DNA from 4 places in the Pelotomaculum isophthalicicum JI genome. Region 3 is predicted to be linked to each of the others. Evidence: riboswitches for the same ligand, from Rfam matches in the RefSeq annotation. Region 3 holds a riboswitch; each other region holds the start of a gene.
What was found. Region 3 has a riboswitch for cyclic di-GMP ahead of L7E55_RS01425 (response regulator). Riboswitches for the same ligand answer to the same signal wherever they lie in the genome.
Positions count from the first base shown of each region.

Region 1: another riboswitch for cyclic di-GMP. It lies ahead of L7E55_RS00745 (hypothetical protein); the one in region 3 lies ahead of L7E55_RS01425 (response regulator).
Region 2: another riboswitch for cyclic di-GMP. It lies ahead of L7E55_RS14445 (ArsB/NhaD family transporter); the one in region 3 lies ahead of L7E55_RS01425 (response regulator).
Region 4: another riboswitch for cyclic di-GMP. It lies ahead of L7E55_RS04740 (S-layer homology domain-containing protein); the one in region 3 lies ahead of L7E55_RS01425 (response regulator).

Region 1 is NZ_JAKOAV010000001.1:163,601-166,758, forward strand. It holds gene L7E55_RS00740 (DUF2225 domain-containing protein) at 1-753, opposite strand, end outside; gene L7E55_RS00745 (hypothetical protein) at 1,096-1,323, opposite strand; cyclic di-GMP riboswitch class I at 1,359-1,447, opposite strand; tRNA gene L7E55_RS00750 (tRNA-Thr) at 1,758-1,832, shown strand; gene L7E55_RS00755 (hypothetical protein) at 2,147-2,275, shown strand; gene L7E55_RS00760 (hypothetical protein) at 2,304-2,441, shown strand; gene L7E55_RS00765 (hypothetical protein) at 2,780-2,935, opposite strand.
Region 2 is NZ_JAKOAV010000033.1:31,506-34,663, forward strand. It holds gene L7E55_RS14445 (ArsB/NhaD family transporter) at 1-1,236, opposite strand, end outside; cyclic di-GMP riboswitch class I at 1,397-1,486, opposite strand; gene L7E55_RS14450 (sensor domain-containing diguanylate cyclase) at 1,606-3,158, opposite strand, start outside.
Region 3 is NZ_JAKOAV010000002.1:29,201-32,358, reverse strand. It holds gene L7E55_RS01435 (thioredoxin domain-containing protein) at 1-54, opposite strand, end outside; gene L7E55_RS01430 (response regulator) at 452-832, shown strand; gene L7E55_RS01425 (response regulator) at 1,294-1,692, opposite strand; cyclic di-GMP riboswitch class I at 1,836-1,918, opposite strand; gene L7E55_RS01420 (potassium channel family protein) at 2,092-3,105, shown strand; gene L7E55_RS01415 (hypothetical protein) at 3,136-3,158, shown strand, end outside.
Region 4 is NZ_JAKOAV010000006.1:28,628-31,785, reverse strand. It holds gene L7E55_RS04745 (Mrp/NBP35 family ATP-binding protein) at 190-1,026, shown strand; cyclic di-GMP riboswitch class I at 1,327-1,411, shown strand; gene L7E55_RS04740 (S-layer homology domain-containing protein) at 1,518-2,579, shown strand; gene L7E55_RS04735 (fibronectin type III domain-containing protein) at 2,531-2,824, shown strand; gene larC (nickel pincer cofactor biosynthesis protein LarC) at 3,138-3,158, shown strand, end outside.

The DNA.
Region 1 (3,158 bases), on a different contig from region 3:
CGGTGTTTCGAATTTAGCGTTGCAAATTGGACAAACGGCTTTTTTATAATACAACATTTCTTTTTGCTCAATCTCTTTTTTGGCGTCTGCCTTATCATCTTCCTCATCAGCATGTTCGACATCGTTTAAATGCTGTTCCAATATATCCGCGAAACCGTTTTCCTCTTTTTCTTCCGGGGCATACGTATCTTTTTTAACGCTGAATTCTTTTGTTTCCTTGGTTAACTGCTCTTGTCGCTCGTCATTGAACTGTACGGGTATATTGGCGGCGGTAATCTGGTTTTGGTCGGTACCCTGGTTAGTTAACTTGCGGTTGGTTTCAATTAATATTTTATTTCGGATATTTGATTGTCGAAGTCTTTTGCTTAAAGTTTCAATTATTTTTACAGCTGCTCTCGGGTTATCATCTAGAAATTCTAGAAAGTCTTTTCGTTCCAGACTAAAAATAATTGATTTTTCTAATGTCCTGGCGCAGGCTGAGCGATATCCGCCGTCTAACAGACTCATTTCCCCAAAAAAATCTGACGGTTCAAGTGTTTGGATAGCCATTTCCTGTCCAGTGGTCGATTTTGCATATATTAAAACTTTTCCTGATATGATTAGGTATAAGCTTGAACCTTGCTCTCCTTCAGAAAATATATCTGTATTTTCTTCGAAACGCTCTAGGCGCATTTTTTTAACCAAGTCTTGTAAAGGATAGTTTATGTCTTTAAAAAAAGGTATCTTCTTTAAAATGCTTTCAAGAGCATCCATGTATGATTTCACCCACCTTTAAGATTTCAGTTAATATTCTATACTACCAAAATATCAATTGAAAGGAATTTTTACTTATTGCAAAGGTGGATTTTTTTCTCAGCTAAAATAACTGTGTTCCCGCATAATATCCATGAATTAAAAACAATAAAAAAAATTCCCTGTATTATGGAATAGGGAATGGTGGGGAGAAAGCCCCTCTAGATGGGTGATTATATTAAAGGAGGTATTAAAAATAATTATAATTATTTTTAATTATCCTACATGAGAAAAATTTCCCAATTTTTTAGGACTTTAGTCCTAAATTGCAGTAACCTTAATGTTTATTAGTTACAATAACACTTAGTTATGACTAACTTCTTTTTTCATCCAATCAGTGATGTTGACGGTATACTCTTTTTCGCTGAAGCGGGATAAAAACTTGTTAGATGAATCGTCGAAACCCATCATTAAATAAAGGGCGACTCCAGCGGCCAGCATTGGAGTGTTATATTTTATCAGAATAAATATGGTTATGAAAGGTAAAATGAAGTATAGAACTTTTGGGTAAAATGTTTTTATATAACGCATATACTACCCCTTCTTTGTAAAGGAATCCCGGGGTTACTGGTAACCCGGCTATCATGGTACTACACGATACTTTAGACCCGTGGCTTTGCGTCCATAGTTTTCACTATGTTTGCCTTTTTCAGTTTGCGTTGTTACTATATTATAACAGCTATTTAAAATAAGAAAATGTGAAAGGAGAACTATTATCACAGGACTATGGTCCTATTTTTTACGACATTCAGGTAGGAAAAACCGTATAAAATGTCAAAATCAATTGTTTGTACAATAGGGGCAACATTGAAGCATACTGTGTGAATATCTTCATAATTATCACATGACAATTCAATCAAGAAAGGATTTACCGTAACCTAGTATTGGAGGCAAGTTGACTTTAACTACTTGTTCGGATAAAATATTAAATGCGCTAGTTGTTAACTAAAAATTTATTTAATTAAGCTGATGTGGCTCAGGGGTAGAGCAGCGCACTCGTAATGCGCAGGTCGTGGGTTCAAATCCCACCATCAGCTCCAAGAAAATCAAGGCCTCCGGGGTTTTAGCTGGAGGCTGTTTTATTAATGACCCTAATGTCTCCTGGTACGCCTTACCTTTTTAACATCTTTCACCTCTCTTTGCCCGTCTTTAAGGCGGGCTTTTTCTACAGTCCAACCGAAAAACAAAAACCCAGCCCATTGATGGACCGGGTTTTTGCCAAGGAGGTCTATGGAACAAAAGGAGCAACTGTTAATATAACTTATGCTGCTAGATTAATTTGGGTGCATAACCATTGATTAACACATAAATCATTGCCTGCATATTATATAAAAAAGCAAAAGGGGTGATTCTTATGGCATTCGGCGTAGGTGCAGGTTGCGGCACAGGATGCGGCACAGGTTTTGGTAACATCGGGTTTATTGTTTTCCTGATTTTTATCCTGCTCATCTTTGGAGTGAGTTGCTGCGGAGGCTGTATTTAGTATGAAAGCCTTATAAGGAGGTATTTCCATGGCTGAAGTTAAGTCCCAAGTAGTTAAAGCGGAAGAAGCTTGTGGCACAGGTTGTTTTAGTAGCCCAGCGTTTATTATCTTCCTGATTTTCATCCTGCTCGTTTTCGGCGTGGGCATGTGCGGCTGCTGCATTTAAACTGTAAAAACACTAACATAAAGGCTACGTTTGTAACCATCGGTATTTACCGGTGGTTATGATTTTGGCAATGGTAAAATGAGATACATGCAAAATATGGCCAACCGGGTGAACTATCACCGGGCCATACGGCTCAAAAACGTAGAAATCATATAAATATAATGTCAAGATGGGGTAATCGAAAGAATATAACAACGTCTGAATAGCCGGAGTTGCCATAAAATAAGCCGGGAACCACGAATCCTGGCTTAACTGGAGAGGTTTACTGCAAACATAAGAAAGGCCGTAGCGTAAATACGCCACGGCATACCGGCAGAGGCAAAAGTATTTTCCTCTTCCTATTTGTTATCTTTTGCTTCCATTAATGAGCCAAGGCAATGTTTTAACTTCTCAACTTCCACTTCACCACAAATTATCACGACAATACTATCCTTAATTTCAATGCGGCAATTGCGGCAATCGCATTCCTCTTCTTTTTTCTCTACGAAGCCCATTTTGAATTCCCTCCTCTCGGGGATGGATTTCCTGACCGGTCTTAAAATATAATATGTCATATGGGTTATTATGGTTAACGTTACCGTGGAGAATATTACCATGTAAAATATTACCCACAAATTCAACCAACAATACCCAACGCAAAAATGTAAAATCTCCAAAAAAATCAAGGCCTCCGGGGATCGCCCCGGGAGGCCATTTTGTGTTTTTTAGCCATTTTAG
Region 2 (3,158 bases), on a different contig from region 3:
CGTCAGCATTAGCGGAAAAGCGATCTTCATATAATTAACAAAGCTGATATGCAGCCCTTCTTTTTCGGCTATACCCAAAACGACAACATTTGCCGAGGCGCCTATGGCTGTTCCATTGCCGCCAAGGCAGGCGCCCAACGACAGCGACCACCACAGCAGGTTTAAGTCCGCGATACCTCCCAAACGGCCCATGTCTTGAATGAGCGGGATCATTGTAGCAACAAAAGGAATGTTGTCAACAAAGGCCGAGGCTATGGCGGACAGCCAAAGAATCAGCATAGCGGTGGGCACCATGATGCCACCTGTTACATCCAGTGACCATTTAGCCATTGCTTCAATTACTCCTACCTTCTCTAAAGCCCCAACCACTACGAATAGGCCAACAAAGAAAAAGATAACAGGCCACTCCACCGCATATAAGGCATGCTCCGGGTCACTCATTGTAACCAGAAGCAATAAGCTGGCGCCTGACAGGGCTATAACTGATGATTCAAGGTGTACATATTGGTGCAAGACAAAACCTAGAACGGTTAGGAAAAGTACAATCAGACATTTATTTAAAAGCTTTTGATCCTTTATCTCATCCTTTTCATTAATTTCCATAATATTATCTTTGAGTTCAGGTCTAGCCACCAGTTGTCTTCTATATATGATCTGAATAAAGAAAATGGTCAAAATATATATAACAATTATTACAGGGGTCAGGTTAAAGACAAAGTCCATAAAGCCGAGACCAGTGGCGCTACCAATCATGATGTTCGGCGGGTCGCCAATTAAAGTGGCTGTGCCCCCAATATTGGAGGCGATGATTTCAGAAATCAAGAACGGCAATGGGTTAAGTTCAAGCTGCCTCGCTATGGCAAAGGTAACAGGCACAATTAATAGCACAGTGGTAACATTGTCTAAAAACGCGGATAAGATAGCTGTTATCAAAGACAGGGCGGCGATAATTTTGATCGGTTCCCCTCTTGAACTTTTGGCTGCCTTAATTGCCAAATATTCAAAAATACCGGTTTGCTTGGTGATACCCACAATGATCATCATACCCACCAGCAAGCCAATGGTGTTAAAATCAATAGCTTCAACAATTTGTTCCAGACCTAATATTTTTGTTAAAGCCATTAAACTGGCTCCTACCAAGGCAACCACAGTGCGATGAATTTTTTCTGTAACTATTACCGCGTATGTAATTAAAAAAATTGCCGTAGCAAAAATGACCTGACTACTTTCCGACAAGATCTAACCTCCCTTTCACATATCAATACATCTGAAATATTAAGTTTTATCTTCACCTCCAGGTAAAATTTATATAATTTAACACAATCCTAAAGAAACGCAATAAAAAAGAGGTGGGAACAGTCATATAAGACTATACCCACTCCAGTAAAGTCAATGTCCTTGTCGCCTGGCAATCATGGCATATATACCAGCTTTAGACCCATGGCTTAGCGTCCCCGGTTTTCACACGGGTTTGCCCAACACGATGTTACGATATTATTTTTTTTTATTATATATTTATTGCATGCATAGTACAATATTTTTTTCATGTTTGATGTCCCATCGTTATATATTACCTTGCTGATTTGCAGGTAGCCATAATAATATTTATTTAGCTATAACTCGATTCCGGCCGCTCTGTTTTGCTTCATAAAGAGCTGCGTCTGCCCGTTCAATCAACTCTTCGATGCGTTCGCCCTTTTTGAAGGAAGTCACACCCAGACTGCATGTTTGATGCCCCGCTCCGGGGAACACCGTTTGTTCAACCGCAGCCCTGATTTTTTCCGCCACGACCAGCGCGCCATCGAGCCCGGTTTCCGGCATGGCGATGAGGAATTCCTCTCCACCCCAGCGGCTCAACATATCCGGAGCGCGCACTTGCTTCTTGATGATCTTAACGATGTTGACGAGGAACGCATCTCCGGCAATGTGCCTGTATGTGTCATTCACTTCCTTAAAAAAGTCTATGTCCAAAATAATGATTGAAAACTCTGAACCGTACCGTTCACACCGGTTCTTTTCACTGTTCAATAATTCGCAGGCCTTCACCCTGTTATAGGCCTGAGTCAAGAGATCTGTTTCAGCCAGCCGCCTAGTTTCTTTATTGGCTATTTCCAGTTCATCCGTGACCGCCCTAATGAAGTGGAGCAAACGGGAAATGAACCGGGAATGTTGGTAAGCAAAAAGATCCGCGTCCTCCTGAAACAGCGGCTTCCTATGCCCATTTTGGATTTGCGCGGCTTTCCCGCCGTAATTGCGCTCTTTCATGCCTACCGCCACCATAGTGTAATTGAGATGATTGATGCTGTTCGGGCTGCTGTTTATTTCTCCATGTGTATAGAATCCGGATGTCGGTGCAATATTTTCAAATGGTTTTGTCTCTAACTCCACATCGTTATGCAAGAAAGCTCGCCTGGCGGCACAGCTATAAAGGAAAATAGATTCAGGCTCGAAGGCTGCCAGCAGGCTTTGCACTGCAGCAGCCTGTTCAATAATTGTGTTTGGATCGCCGTAACCGAAGAGAACTGTTTCACCCTTCTTTAAATCAGCAAGGAATAAGATAGCATTTTCCTCGTTGACTGCCATAGCGGGCCTGGCGTACTGCCTGCCATCTCTTTTTACCATCAATGGAAACACTATGGCGTTATGCTGGAAGCTCTTATCATTTTGAATATCCAGATATCGCCGATATATTTTGAAGGCAGGTTGACCGTCGATTTTTTTCACCCAATAGCCGTTCACTTCCGTGATAACCATTTCCTTACCTAACGGATGCCAGCCAAGATAGTTATGTGTTTCAATCTTAATCCCATCTCCCAGAAAAGCAACCGCGACCACACCCTTAAAGGTGTGCCGGGAGTTGCAGAAAATCAGGGCTTTCATTTCTGATACCGGTGATGAATACTCGCCTGCGCCACCGCCGAAAACAGGATAGGCGACTTGAGCATCGGCAAAGCCTGTTAAAAAATCTGACACGTCCATCGTTGTAGTTGTCGTCAGCAACAACACACCCGCTATTTTCGCGCACGTGTTTTCAATATCGGCGCGTAAAGTTTTCCCCAAATCAACTTCTCCGCCGGTTGCGGCGTCCAATATAAAGGCTTTTACGGTTGTTTCTTTAAAAAACGTTATTGAAATGACCGTAGAGTTAGTGAATAGCT
Region 3 (3,158 bases):
GTCAACTGGGTTGTGAGCGTGTTGCAATAGATAAGGACTTTTTTCTTTGCTCAATCTATTGGGCACTTTTGAATTATTTATTATTGTCACTTCTTTCCAATGTTTAATGGTCTTGCTCAGAATTATTATTACGAATAAAACAGTTATATATGCAGGTATCTAAAATTGTATAAACGAAAAGCGCCGGCTTTACGCCGTCGCTTTTCATCATTATCAATGGGTCTCTTTGTGTGTGTAAAGAACCCTTCTCGGATAAGGTATCTCAATGCCTGCCTGCGCCAAGGCATATATAAACCGCCGCGCAGTTCATAGTTTCTCTATATCCTGCCGCAAAACTAAATGTTTATAAAAAATAATAAAAAATAACAAAGGTAACAAGATCCGACAATTTTCGAAGGAAACGTGTGGTAATATTACAATACTGTACTTGATAATTTCTGGAGGGATTGATATGGCACTGGTTATGGTAATGGAAGATGAACCCAACATTGCCCTGGTTCTTGAGATTGCGCTAACTGAAGAAGGTAATGAAGTGATTACATTGCCGAATGGTTTGTTGGGACTTGAACGGTTAAAACAAAAACCTGCGCCTGAAATTATCTTTGTCGATCTGAACATGCCTATTTTAAGCGGGCGGACTGTAATAGAAAAAATTAATGCCGACCCCAATCTCAGGCATATACCGGTAGTCATCTTGTCGGGATGTATGCCGGACTTGGATAATGCGCCGCCGCGTGAAAGTTATCGGGCGCTGCTCAGTAAACCTTTTGATTTGGATGAAGTAATCAATATGGTAAATGTATTGAGCGCGGGTAAACAACAGGCAGTATAAATAAGCGGCCTTTTGAGAATTAATTTAAAGAGCGAGTGAGTACGACGAAATTTGCAAAATATGTCTTGACTATACAAACACTTGTTTGCTATAATGGCACCAGAACACACATTCGAGGAGGTCAACCAGGTGTCCGTTTATACATGCAGCCAATGCACTCCTGAAAGCATAGTCCGGGGCAATAGCATCTTCGACGTTTGCTGTCACAAAAAGTTAAAGAATAATATGCGCAGGCATATCTTAAAGAACGATTTTTTATACGGCACTATTTTATGGTTTGGGGTAATTTTCACTTTGACAGAAATTTATTTATGGCGTGTCGGGTATTGATGGTGAGATAACGGCAGTCATTCAGTTGGTGTGGAGTTCACGAGTTGTTATTTGGCAATACTAACCACAGGCAAACATATTTATGCTGAACATAACGCAATTTAGGATAGAGCCGAACCTAATTAAGTAAGTTAAAGCGCATTCTTTTTTTCTTCTTTTTTTAACAAGATCCCCCTGACTAGATGGCTGATATCTTCTAGTTCAAAAGGTTTTGCAATGTAGTATTGTTTAGGGTTTTTCTTTTTTTCCTTTAATACTGTGTCCAGTTCCGTATATGCCGTCATCAGTACTACCGGCACCTCCGGCGCCAGCTTCCCGATTTCTTCCAGGGTCTCGATGCCGTTCATGCCCGGCATTTTAATATCCAGTAGGATTAATGCCGGCCTTCCCGCGCGGACTTTCCGAAGCCCCTCCTCACCGCTGGAAGCGGTTTCAACCACATAACCCTCTTCACTGAATAACTCGTGTAATAGAGCACAGATCCCTTTATTGTCATCAACGATAAGAAGATAATGGGCATTTTGTTTCATGATCTATATCCCACCTATGCAGTTTTATCCGTAAAGATATCTGTGGCTTATAATAGGGTCTTTCCTCGATGCCTGTCTGTATTGTCGGAGATAAAAAAACCACCTTGCCGTGAAATAAGGTGGTTACGTATTTAAGTAATATTCACGGTAGTTCGGTCATCATTGCTATAGCCTTAGACCAGGAACTTTACGTCTCAGTCTTTCAACAGGTTTGGCTTTTTCTTCATTATTGAATGTATTATAAAATGAGCCCTAACGATTGTAAATGGGACGAAGGTCCTAAGGCGGGACCTTCGTCCCATGTCTAGGTCTTTTGTCCCTATATGCAGGAAACAAGCAAGGAATCCGCATGATGGTGTAGAATTTATTAATATTCGAGTGCCTGAGAGGAGTTTTTTTTTGATATCGTTACGATCAATTATCTATGCTTTTGTTGTGCTGGTAACGGTTTTGGGTGTTGTGATTCTCAGCCTGATGAAGATTGAAGACATGTCCTTTATTGACGCCTTTTGGCTTTCCATTATCAGCATATCAACAGTTGGGTTCGGTGATATTGTGCCTAAAACCGTAGGCGGCCGTTTGATCGTTATGGTGCTGGTGATCGGCGGGATAGGTCTTTTTACTTATCTTTACAGCACAATTTTCGGCGGTATAGTGGAAGGACATATTAAAGATGTCTGGGGGAAGAGAAAAATGACTAAGAAAATAAACGGATTAAAAAACCATATTATCGTATGCGGCGCGGGCCGGGTGGGTTTGGCGGTAATAAGTGAACTCCTGGAAGATAAACAGGACTTTGTAGTAATTGAGAAAGATCAAGACAGGTTGCAGGAGTTGACAAAGCTTGGCCATACTGAAAATATTTTATTTATTAGTGACAACGCTACAGAGGAGCGGGTGCTTTTAGCGGCCGGGTTGGAGCGGGCCGGCGGGGTTATCACCACTCTTGCCGATGACGCCGCTAATTTAATGATTGTGATTACCTGCAAAGACTTGAATCCTGCCGCCAGGGTGGTAGCACGCGCCGACCGGATAGAGTCCATCGCCAGAATGAAAAAAGTCGGAGCGGAAACTGTTATATGTCCTTCAATTATGGCAGGTAATTGGATGGCTATGACTTTGTTGAAACCGGCTAGCGTTACTTTTATGCAATCGCTGGTTGACGAAGTCGGCCTCGAATTGGGTGAATTGGTATTAAACGAAACATCGCCGCTTGCGGGAAAGGAGTTGAGAGAATCACGCCTGCGGGAAAATCACGATGCCACCCTGCTGGCCATAAAAAGGGGGGAGCGGCATATCATCAATCCCCGGCCATCTGAGATTCTGCTGCCGGGAGACCTTTTAATTCTAAGCGGTCCGCCTGATATCACGGCAGTGCTGACAAAGGTTGTTTCAGGAAATGATATTCTATGATCAGTAAATTGTGTGAAGGAGTTGGGGTTAGTGTTACTGTTGAAGCTGGGATT
Region 4 (3,158 bases), on a different contig from region 3:
TAATTATGGGTAAATATTGAGGTAACTTAAATCGGTCCATTTAGATTTACTTAAAATTGGTATGGTAATATCGTTGACAATGATGAGGTTGTGTTGTATATATGATTGTGAAACATTGACCATAACATGGTTTAATGTATACTCAATGTAATAACTATTTTAAACTTTACTATCAGGAGGATGTAAATAATGCAGCAAAATAATGATGAAGTTGAAAAAAACGGCGGATGCGGTCATGGCGGATGTGGTCATGAAGGCAAAAGCGGCATTCAGAAATTGCCTGTAAACGAATTAAGCCATATTGAGAATGTTATTGCTGTAATGAGTGGAAAAGGTGGTGTGGGAAAATCTTCAGTGACATCTCTACTTGCCTGTGAGGCTAAAAAAAAGGGCTATTCGGTAGGAGTGCTGGACGCGGACATCACCGGTCCAAGCCTGCCGAAGATGTTTGGCGTTAAGGGTATGGCGAAAAGCACCGGCTTCGCGCTGTTACCTTTAGATACCGATAAAGGTATAAAAGTCATGTCACTAAACTTATTGACCCACAATGAAGATGACCCGGTTATTTGGCGAGGGCCGGTAATTGCCGGTACGGTCAAGCAGTTTTGGACTGATGTCGCCTGGGGTGACCTTGATTACCTTTTTGTCGATTTGCCGCCTGGCACTGGTGATGTGCCTTTGACTGTAATGCAATCCCTGCCTCTCAACGGGCTTATCGTTGTATCTTCACCACAAGACCTTGCCGTAATGATTGTGAGCAAGGCAATTAAGATGGCCCAATACATGAATATTCCCATTCTTGGTCTGGTTGAAAATATGAGTCGTGCCGTTTGCCCTCATTGCGGCGAAGAATTTGAGCTGTTTGGCCCTAGCCGGGGCAAAGAAATATCTGAAAAATTCGAGGTTCCGTTTATCGGTGGTTTGCCTATTGACCCGCACCTTTCAAATCTTTGCGATCAAGGCAAGATTGAAGAATATAACAGTAATCTTTTTAAAAATCTAATCCCTGAAAAGGTAGTTCAATAGAACGTATTAATCTATGGGAGGGTATGGAAAGAATAGGTTAACCATAAGTAAATTTTACTGCAAAATATATATAAGGTTAATTTTGATGGCAAATGCAGCCGGGCTTATTAATGAGGCCCGGTATTTGCCGCTTATTCAAGTTGAGTCGGTGTTAAAGATTCGTTAATAGGTCTTTGGACCCATTAAAAAATAGGAACTATTTCCTATTGAAATTGAGTATTATGTCAAATATAGTCATATGACAGTATCTTATATTGGTTTGATAAAATATTTATTTAGCTTATCGCAAAAATATGTAAACTTCATATTTGGCATAGTTTCCGAAAGGATTCTGCGCAAAGCCACGGGTCTAAGGTAAGTGTACTATGATAGCCGGGTTGCCACGATAACAAAATTTCGTTAGTGCTATAAAAACCCGAGTTTGCAAACGGGTTTTTTGATTGTTATGGGAATGTACTGCCGCATGAGAAATGCTTATTATGGAGGGACTCATGGTTCGTTTTCCGACGCGGGGGGAAAAACAATATAAGTTTGTGTTTTGTGCCTTTCTCTTAGTTTTAGGTGTTTTTGCCTTTGGTCTAAAACCGGCAATTGCGGTTGAGACTTCAATACAGCAAATGGGAGAGCCCGCTGTCCAAGCGGTAAAAACCGACTTTAGAGACTTGGATAACGACAAACAGCTGCTTCCCTCTGTCCATTACCTTGCCGCAAAAGGCATTATCAACGGATTCCCTGACGGCACCTTCCGGCCGGCGGACAGCCTCACCCGCGCTGAGGCTGCAAAAATCTTAGTCTTAACGAAAGGACTGCCAGAGCAGTCTGGCGGACAACCTGTTTTCAGTGACGTGCCGACCGGCCACTGGGCTTTTGGGACAATTCAAGCGGCGGAAAAAGCCGGCTTGCTTTATGGTTATGAGGACGGAACATCTAAACCTGAAGAACCCGTCACTCGCGCAGAGGCAATCGCTTTGCTACTCAGAATTTCCGGGGGAACCCTTACTTATAAGAACGTTGATATTGCCGATAATGTTACCGGCCTAACGCCTGGGACAAGTTACAGCTTCACCATAGAGGCACGCGACGCGGCAGGCAATTTGAGCAGCGATGGGCCGGCTATAGAAGTTACAACGACTTCGCTGCCGGATACCCAAGCGCCTGTATGGGCAATCGGGGGCGCGCTCTTGCCTTCGAATATCACGGAGAACGGGTTGACCCTGAACTGGTTCGGTGCGACAGACAATGCGCTGGTTACCGGCTATGAGTTGTATAAAGACGGTGTCCAATTTGACAGCGTGTCAGGGAGCACGTACAGCTACACAGTTGCAGGTCTGGCGCCGGACACCTCTTACGAGTTCAGCGTCAAAGCGCTTGACGGGGCAGGCAACCGGAGCAGCGAGTTGACAACAACAGTAACGACGGCGAAAACGTCGGACAACCAGGCGCCAACATGGGCCGACGGCGTGATAACGTCATCGAATATCACCTCTAACAGCGTAACCCTGACCTGGTCCGGGGCGGCGGACAATGTTGCTGTAACCGGTTACGAATTGTAGTTATTACTATAAACAGTGTAACTCTGAGTTGGTCGGGAGCGACGGACAACGTATCGGTGACCGGCTACAGATTGTATAAGAACGGGGTAAAGATTGCCGACATACCGGCGGGCACATATAGTTATACCGTTTCCGGCTTGACAAAAAACGCATCGTATACATTCAGTATTGAAGCGGGTGACGCAGCTGGTAACTGGAGCAATAGCGGGCCAACTGCAAGAGTAAAAACAAAAAAGACACCCTAGATCTAACAGGGCGGGCAAAACAAATTCTCTAGCATGTCGAACGACATGCAACAATAGGCAATGAAGCACACGAAGATATTGAGAGTAGCAATTGACTCCAATATCTTTTTTTGCCTTTATCTTACTCCGGAGGAGCTTATGTCAATTATTGATTCGGAAATGATCATAAGTAGGATTTTCGACCGTCGTTGGAGAAGTTGATCAGTTATCTCGACTAAAAAATTTCATGTGAGGAGGTTGCAAAAATGTCTGATAAAATATGCCCGTTGCGCAATACAATATGTGGTACTAAAACAAGAAGGTGAGTTAACAGATGAAAGTACTGTATTTTGAT